2 regions of the Streptomyces sp. RLA131 genome follow, and region 1 is predicted to be linked to the other one. Evidence: riboswitches for the same ligand, from Rfam matches in the RefSeq annotation. Region 1 holds a riboswitch; the other holds the start of a gene.
The links. Region 1 has a riboswitch for cyclic di-AMP ahead of RWE79_RS21795 (M23 family metallopeptidase). Riboswitches for the same ligand answer to the same signal wherever they lie in the genome.

Region 1 (4,202 bases):
TACGCCCCTGCTCGTCCTCATCACCGACGACGAGGACAGCCCCAACAGCCCCCGGGCCGACGCCCCGGACACCGCCGTCCCGGTCGTCGTCGTGTCGCTGGAGGACACCGGCTGCGACCTCGCCTTCAACACCGAGGTCACCGCCCGTGGCGGGGCCTGCATCGACACCTCCCAGGACCTGTCCACCGCCCTCGCCGACACCATCGCCCAGCTCACCGCGGGCCGTTCATGACCGGCGCCCCGCACGGCGCGGCGCTGCCCCGACGCATACGGGCGGCCGCCCTGCTGGTGCTGCTCACCGCCTGCGGCAGCACCCCCGCCCCCGCCCCGCAGCCGCCCCCCGACACCTCGCGCCCCCTGATCGTCGCCAGCGGGGCCGACCTCACCACCTCCGCCACCTCCACCGGCACCACCGGCGGCGGGATCCGCCGCCGGCTCATCGACGAGTGGAACCGGCGCAACCCCGGGCGCCCGGCCCGGCTCGTGGAACTGCCCCGCGCCTCCGACGACCAGCGCAGCGAACTGGTCGGCGCCCTCCAGTCGGGCACCGCCACGTACGACGTCGTCAACCTCGACATCACCTGGATCCCGGAGTTCGCCGACGGCGGGCTGATCCGCCGGCTCGACCCCGGGCTCGTGGACGACGACTTCCTCCAGCAGGCGGCGGACGCCGGCCGCTGGAAGGGCGGCACCTACGCCGTGCCCTTCAACACCGACGTCGGGCTGCTCTACTACCGCACCGACGACCTCCTCACCAAGGCCGGCCGCCGCCCCGAGGACCTGCGCAGATACACCACCGTCAGCGACCTGCTCGCCGCCGTGCGGTCGATCGGCCTGCCCGCGTACACCACCCAGCTGCGCGCCTACGAGGGACTGACCGTCAACACCCTGGAGGCGTTCTGGAGCGTCGGCGTCAACCTGGTCGACGGGCAGGGCCGCTACACCGGCAGCCAGGACGCCCTGCGCCAGGGGCTGGAGGAGCTCAACCGGATCAACTCGCCCAACAGCCTGGCCCCCGAATCGCTGGAGGCCGACGAATCGGTCTCCCTCGCCCAGTTCCGGCAGGGCGCCAGCATCCTGATGCGGGACTGGCCCTACGCCTACAACCAACTGGACGCCGGACTCGCCCCCTCCACCCGGTTCGGCGTGGCCCGGCTCCCGGGCACGGCCGTCCTCGGCGGCCAGAGCCTCGGTATCGCCGCCACCAGCGCCCGCCAGGACGACGCCGCCGACCTGATCCGCTTCCTCACCGGCCGCACCCGCCAGCGTGCCCTGCTGCAGGCCGGGTTCGCCCCCGCCCGGCAGTCCGCGTACGGAACCAGCGACACCGACTGCACCGCCGCGAACCCTGCCGCCTGGTACTACGACCGTCCGGTCCGCGAAGGCTCCGAGTCCACCCCCTCCCGGGGACCCGGGGGCCGCAGACCCGGCTACACCACTCTGCTCTGGTGCGCCCTGCGCCAGGCCCGCGCCCGCCCCGCGACCGCGCACTACGTCACCTTCAGCCGGCTGCTCCAACGTGAGGTGCATCTCATGCTCGTCACCCACGCCGACGACAAGGACACCACCCCCGAGGCGACCGCCCGCCGACTCGACCAACGCCTGGCCAGAGCGCTGGGCGGACGCTGACCCACCAGCCGACCGTCACACGAAGTGACCGTCCACCCGCTCGCGGGTCACGGCTGACGTATCCTCAGATCTCCCGCGAGTCACAGTGCTGGCGCCCTTTTGCCCGCTTCTGCGGGATCCATGCGTATAGATTCCAGCTGTGAACTGCCCGAAGCGGCTTGGAATTCCCCTGCGCCTCTATTAACGTTCGATAACGCAGCGCGGTCGTCCCGCCGCCGAACAGACGGCAACCGCGCGCTTGCCGAATCCCGTCCGCGGGAACCGGGGAACCAACACCCTGGGGTGAATCGGATCTGCTCCGGCAGACCCGTAGGAGACCTTCCTGCTCCGAACCCGTCAGCTAACCCGGTAGGCGAGAAGGAAGGAAAGGAGCGCGCCCGAGTGGCGTCGAACAAGCCTGCCCTCATACCGGATTCCCAGCAGTACGACGGGTACGACTACACCGCGAACCCCGACTGGGACACCGCAGAGTGGAACATGGCGGCCGGCTGGACGCCCCCCGCGACAGAGCAGGCAGCCCCCACCAAGAACGCCGTCGACGGCTGGGACACCGGCGAATGGAACATGGCGGCCGGCTGGGCGGAGCTGCGTGACGCGGCCGCGGCCGCCGGTCTGATGGATGCCGCTCCCAAGCGCCCGTCCGAGCCCAGGGCCGAGCACAAGCCCGAGTCCAAGTCCGAGCCCAAGCCCGAGTCCAAGTCCGCTCAGCAGCCCGAGCAGTGGTCCGCCTTCGGCACGGCGCCCCTGCGGCAGCCGCAGCCCCAGGCGCAGGCGCAGCGGCAGCCGCAGCCGCAGCCCGCGCCCGAGTCGCACTTCGAGCCCGAGCAGGACGACCAGGGCTACGAGCAGAGCCAGGGCCACGACGAGGGCCCCGGCACCTGGAACCCCACCCGCGAGTCCACGGCCCCCGTACGCGGCCGTCACCGCGTCTCCAAGCAGCGCACCTTCGGCCGTGGTTCGGCCGTCTTCGGTGTCGCTGCCGTCGCCGTCCTCGGCGTCGGCAGCGGGGTCGCCACGGCCGAGGGGCACAACCCGCTCGCCGTGTCCCTCCCGGACCTGCCCGAGGTGGACAGCCTGCCCGGCATCGGCACCCTGATCGACAGCGGTGACGAGGCCCAGGCCGCCGACCCGGCCGGCAACCTGGACATCAACGCCGGCGAGTCCCTGCGCACCCGGATCCTCCAGCAGGCCTCCCAGCAGAAGGCCGCCGCCGACAACCTCGCCGCCGCCAAGGACGCCAAGGCCGCGGCCGCCGAGAAGGTCCGCACCGAGGCCGCCGCCAAGAAGAAGGCGGCAGCCGCCGCCAAGGTGGCCGTCGAGGCCAAGCGCCTGGCCGAGCTCGCCAAGAGCTACGTCAAGCCGGTCGCCTCGTACACCCTCACCGCCGGCTTCGGCGAGACCAGTTCGCTGTGGGCCTCAACCCACACCGGCCAGGACTTCGCCGCCCCCACCGGCACCCCCGTCAAGGCCATCCACGGCGGCACCATCACCTCCGCCGGCTGGGCTGGCTCGTACGGCTACCGCATCATCCTCACCCTCCCCGACGGCACCGAGCTGTGGTTCTGCCACCTCTCCTCGATGACCGTCACCTCCGGCAAGGTCGCCACCGGCGACACCATCGGCCGCGTCGGCGCCACCGGCAACGTCACCGGTCCCCACCTCCACGTCGAGGTCCGCCCCGGCGGCGGCGACCCGATCGACCCGCTGCCGTGGCTGCGCTCGAAGGGCCTGTCGGTCTAGTCGACCCGAACCATGAAAGAGGCGGGCAACCCCGATCCGGGGAAGCCCGCCTCTTTCACGTCGTACCGTCGTATTGGCGGGTGACGGGGCCTAAAGGGCCTCCAGCCGCAGATCCGCCGCGTCGCACGCCGCCCGCTCGTCGTCGTACACCTCACACACCGGCCGCCCCTCCGGGTTCATGGTGTGCTCGACCTCCCACAGGCTGATCTCCTCGCCGGTCGCCAGCAGGAAGGCGTGCTCGTACAGCGTCCAGCCCACCACCCGCCCGCCGGCCCGCAGATGGCGCCCGGTGACGTACGCGATGTCGTGGCCGATCGCCGAGAGCAGTAACCGCCGTATCCGCTCCCCGGGGGCGTCCGCGTTCTCCGCCCGGCGCAGCACCCGCCACGCGTGCTCCGCGGAACGGTCCTCGGAGTACTGCCGCGGCCCCTGCGGCAGTTCCAGCGCGGCCAGCTCCGGCAACCGCGCCAGCCACTCCGCCGTCTCCGCCTCCAGCTCCTCCGGGCTCGGATCGCCGAAGCGGCTGTCGATCAGATACTGGGCGGCCGCGAGGAACTCCGGATCCGTGTACACCTCGTGCCGCCGGTCACCGCCCGGCCCGGTGTTGTGCTCGATCTCCCAGAGACTGAGGCTACTGCCGTCCGCCAGCAGGTAGTTGTGCCGCAACGTCCGACGGCTCAACTTCTGCGGCGGGCCCTTGCGCTGCCGGAAGGAGGCCAGTTCGGTATGGGCCATCAACGCGGTGGTCAACCGCTCCAGCACGTCGTCAGCCACCTCGAACGCGTTCTGCGCCCGCGCCAGCAACTCACCGACCTGCACCTCCTCCCCACTGC
Region 2 (4,202 bases), 1.7 Mb from region 1:
GGCGGTGCTCGTCTACGAGCCGACCGGTGGCGCCAACGACAACGATGAGGCCCAGGACGAGGAAGGCGCCGACCAGTGACCGACGTCGCACCCACCATGACGTTCCACCCGCAGCCGCAGGCCGGCGACCCCAGGCCCTGGGACTTCCCCGCCCCCGGCCGCGGAACCCTGCCCAACGGCCTGACCGTGCTGCGCAGCCACCGCCCCGGCCAGAAGGTCGTCGCCGTCGAGGTGCTGCTCGCGGCGCCGCTCGACGCCGAGCCCGAGGGCCTGGACGGCGTGGCCACCATCATGGCCCGCGCCTTCTCCGAGGGCACCGACAAGCACAGCGCCGAGGAGTTCGCCGCCGAGCTGGAGCGCTGCGGGGCCACGCTCGACGCCGCCGCCGACCACCCCGGCGTACGGGTCTCCCTGGAGGTCCCCGCCTCCCGGCTGGACAAGGCCCTGGGCCTGCTCTCCGACGCCCTGCGCGCGCCGGCCTTCCCCGACAGCGAGGTCGAGCGGCTGGTCAACAACCGCCTCGACGAGATCCCGCACGAGCTGGCCAACCCGGCCCGGCGCGCCGCCATGGCGCTGTCCAAGGAGCTGTTCGCCCCCGCGCTGCGCTGCTCCCGGCCGCGCCAGGGCACCGAGGAGACGGTCGCCCGGATCGACGCGGCGGCGGTGCGCTCCTTCTACGACACGCATGTGCGGCCCTCCACGTCGACCGTCGTGGTCGTCGGCGACCTCACCGGCATCGACCTCGACGCGCTGCTCACCGAGACGCTGGGGGAGTGGACCGGCAAGCCCGCCGAACGCCGGCCGCTGCCGCAGATCACCTCCGACGACCACGCCCGCGTCGTCGTCGTCGACCGCCCCGGCGCCGTCCAGACCCAGGTCCTCATCGGCCGCACCGGCTCCGACCGCCACGACCCGGTCTGGGCCGCACAGGTCCTCGGCACGTACTGCCTGGGCGGCACGCTCACCTCGCGGCTCGACCGCGTCCTGCGTGAGGAGAAGGGCTACACGTACGGCGTGCGGGCCTTCGGGCAGGTCCTGCTCTCCACCCCGGAGGGCACGGGTGCCTCGCTGATCGGCATCAGCGGTTCGGTGGCCACCGACGTCACCGCCCCGGCACTGGCCGACACCTGGCAGGTGCTGAGGACGCTCCGCGAGGACGGCCTCACCGACGAGGAGCGTGACGTCGCCGTCCAGAACCTCGTGGGTGTCGCGCCGCTGCGCTACGAGACGGCTTCCGCCGTCGCCGGCACGCTCGCCGACCAGGTCGAGCAGTACCTGCCCGACGACTACCAGGCCCAGCTGTACGCCCGCCTCGCGGCCACGGGCACGGTCGAGGCCACGGCGGCCGCGGTCAGCGCCTTCCCGCTGGACCGGCTCGTCGTCGTCCTCGTCGGGGACGCGGCGGCCATCGCCGAGCCCGTCAAGGCCCTCGGTATCGGCCCGGTGACGGTCTCCACGGCCCTCTGACGGGGCCCGCTCGTCCTCGGTCGCCGGACCGGCCGATCTTCGGCCGGTCCGGACCGAGGACGACCCGGCGGACCCGGCGGACCGACCCTGAGCCTGCCCACAACCGGGTCCCGCGGGGGTTATGTGGCATCGGGCACAATTGGGGCGTTTTATTTGGTGGGGGCCGGGGGGCGCGGTTAGCGTCGTCGCTCGTTGTCCGTAAGACAAGCCGCGTCCGGCGGCACCGGAGCAACGATCGCCGAGTCCCCGCAGGGCGTGAGCCTGGGGAGCCGGGGACCCACGTCGCGTAGTCCCCCTGGGGTGAATCGGGCGAGCCGCCCGTAGGAGACCTTCCTGCTCCGAACCCGTCAGCTAACCCGGTAGGCGAGAGGGAAGGAAAGGACTCCGCCTGCCATGGCGCTCACGTTCAGCATTCGCACGACCCTGGCCTGCGCCGCCGTGCTCGCGGCGACCACCACCGCCGGAGCCGCCGAGGCGGGAGCGGCCGGGACGGCGGCTCCCGGCACCGCGTTCAGCCGGTGCGCGGCCGTGACGGACACCCTGGTCACGCAGATCGCCGCGCAGGCGGACGCCCAGCACAAGGCGGCCGACGCGGCGCGCAAGAAGGCCGAGCAGGCCCGCGCCGAGCAGGCCCGCGAGAAGGCCAGGGCGAAGGCCAGGGCCCAGGCCGCGGCGAAGGAGCGGGCGAAGAGGTCGGCGGCGGCCGGGCAGCGCGCGGCCCGGTCGGTGCCGGGTGCCCGGGGGAGTCTGACGGGCTGGATGAAGCCGGTCGCCTCGTCGATATCCACGCCGTACCACGCCACGAGCAGCCTGTGGTCCTCCGGCTATCACACCGGTTCGGACTTCGCGGCCGCGACGGGCACCCCGGTGCACGCGATCGGTCCGGCCACCGTGGTGGAGGCGGGCTGGGGCGGCTCGTACGGCAACAACGTGATCCTGCGGATGTCCGACGGGATGTACGTGCTGTACGGCCATCTGTCCTCGATCGGCGTCTCCGTCGGCGAGACGGTGACCGCCGGCCGTCAGCTCGGTCTGTCCGGCGCCACCGGCAACGTCACCGGGCCGCATCTGCACCTTGAGGTGCGCACCAGCCAGAGCTACGGCTCCGACGTCGACCCCGTCGCGTATCTGCGCAAGCACGGCGTGGCGGTCTGACCGGGCGCGTCCCCCACCGCGTCCCCCCACGGCGTCCCCACGGCGTCTCCCACGGCGTTCCCCCGCGGCGAAGGCCCCGGCTCCCCCGGCCGGGGCCTTCGTGTGTCCAAAAATACTTGCTGAATTAGGGACTCCCGTCGGAATCCCGACTGTGCTGGAATAGAGTCGCCGAAGAAACACCGATCTTCGCGTTACGCGGGGATTAAACCGGACGGGGAATGAAGGGACCGGCGATGTGGGATCGGACGTGAACGGGACGGGCGGCGCAGGGCGTCGTATTTCCGCCCAAGCGGTGTGCACGGCGATCCGTGACGACATCATCAGCGGCTTCTATCCGCCGGGCGGCCGGCTGACCGAGGAGCTGCTGGCCAAGCGCTACGGCGTGTCACGGGTCCCGGTCCGTGAGGCGCTGCGCACGCTGGAGTCCGAGGGGTTCGTGCGCACCCGCAGACACGCCGGGGCCTCGGTCGCGGAGCCCACCGAGCAGGAGGCGGCGGACCTGCTGGAGATCCGCGGTCTGCTGGAGCCGCTGGGCGCGGCGCGTGCCGCGCAGCGGCGTACGGAGGCGCACATCAAGGTGCTGCGCGGTCTGGTGCGGCTCGGGCAGGAACGTTCCCTGCAGGGGCAGTTGTCCGATCTGCCCTCGTTGGACGGCTGGTTCCACGAGACGCTGGCGCAGGCCTCCGGCAGTCCCACCCTGGTGGCTCTGCTCACGCAGCTGCGGCACAAGATCGCGTGGGTGTACGCGGTGGACTCGCCGGGGCGCGCCGTGGAGTCCTGGGAGGAGCACGGGGCGATCGTGGACGCGGTGGCCCGCGGTGACTCCGAGCGGGCCCGCAAGCTGGCGACGGCGCACGTGGAGCGGTCGGCCGGGGTGCACCGGCTGCGGCGTTCGGCGCGGGGCGCGACCGTGCGGTGAGGAACTGGAAACACGGCGTACACACGACGGGCGGCCGCGTTTAACAGAAGTGCCGTATACAACTGAGAAGAATTGCGCCGGAGCTTGCCGGAGATATTCTGATGCGTAATTCCGCTGTGCCCTGCGCGGATTTCCGGGCCGAATGACGCCCGAAAGGCGAAGTGGCGGGGCTGCGAAATCCGGACGGATTTTCGCGGCCCCGCCACCATTCGCGGAAGGCCGGGTCAGACGGTCTCCGGCAGCTCGTCGAGCCCCTTGGTGACGAGCTCGGCCAGCTGGTCGAGCGCCGCCTCGGCGCCCTCGGCGTCGGAGGCCAGCACGATCTCCTCGCCGCCCTGCGCGCCGAGGCCGAGGACGGCCAGCATGGACGCGGCGTTGGCCGGGGTGCCGCCGGGCTTGGCGATCGTCACGGGCACGCCGAGGCCCGTCACCGAACGGACGAAGATCGAAGCGGGGCGTGCGTGCAGGCCCTCCGGCCAGCCGACGGTGACGTGGCGCTCAGCCATGGTGGTGTCCTCCGGGTCGTTCCAGGTTGTCTAGACCAGTCTCCCACGAGGCGCAGCCGCGCCGGAGACCGCTTCGTCATATCGTCGCACTGATCCGGTACGTCCCCTTACGCTTGGCCCATGACCACTCCGCCGCTCTCGCGGCCGTACCCGGT

Region 2: it holds a riboswitch for cyclic di-AMP, as region 1 does, so the genes downstream of both, RWE79_RS29570 (M23 family metallopeptidase) here and RWE79_RS21795 (M23 family metallopeptidase) in region 1, are expected to answer to the same signal.

Annotation. Positions count from the first base shown of each region.
Region 1 covers NZ_JBWDOQ010000002.1:4,591,173-4,595,374, forward strand. Annotated here, with positions in the region: gene RWE79_RS21785 (caspase, EACC1-associated type) at 1-232, shown strand, start outside; gene RWE79_RS21790 (extracellular solute-binding protein) at 229-1,629, shown strand; cyclic di-AMP (ydaO/yuaA leader) riboswitch at 1,859-1,999, shown strand; gene RWE79_RS21795 (M23 family metallopeptidase) at 2,245-3,369, shown strand; gene RWE79_RS21800 (DUF6227 family protein) at 3,460-4,202, opposite strand, start outside.
Region 2 covers NZ_JBWDOQ010000002.1:6,332,863-6,337,064, forward strand. Annotated here, with positions in the region: gene RWE79_RS29560 (M16 family metallopeptidase) at 1-79, shown strand, start outside; gene RWE79_RS29565 (M16 family metallopeptidase) at 76-1,467, shown strand; cyclic di-AMP (ydaO/yuaA leader) riboswitch at 1,694-1,848, shown strand; gene RWE79_RS29570 (M23 family metallopeptidase) at 1,861-2,622, shown strand; gene RWE79_RS29575 (GntR family transcriptional regulator) at 2,858-3,541, shown strand; gene RWE79_RS29580 (HPr family phosphocarrier protein) at 3,766-4,047, opposite strand; gene RWE79_RS29585 (bifunctional acetate--CoA ligase family protein/GNAT family N-acetyltransferase) at 4,168-4,202, shown strand, end outside.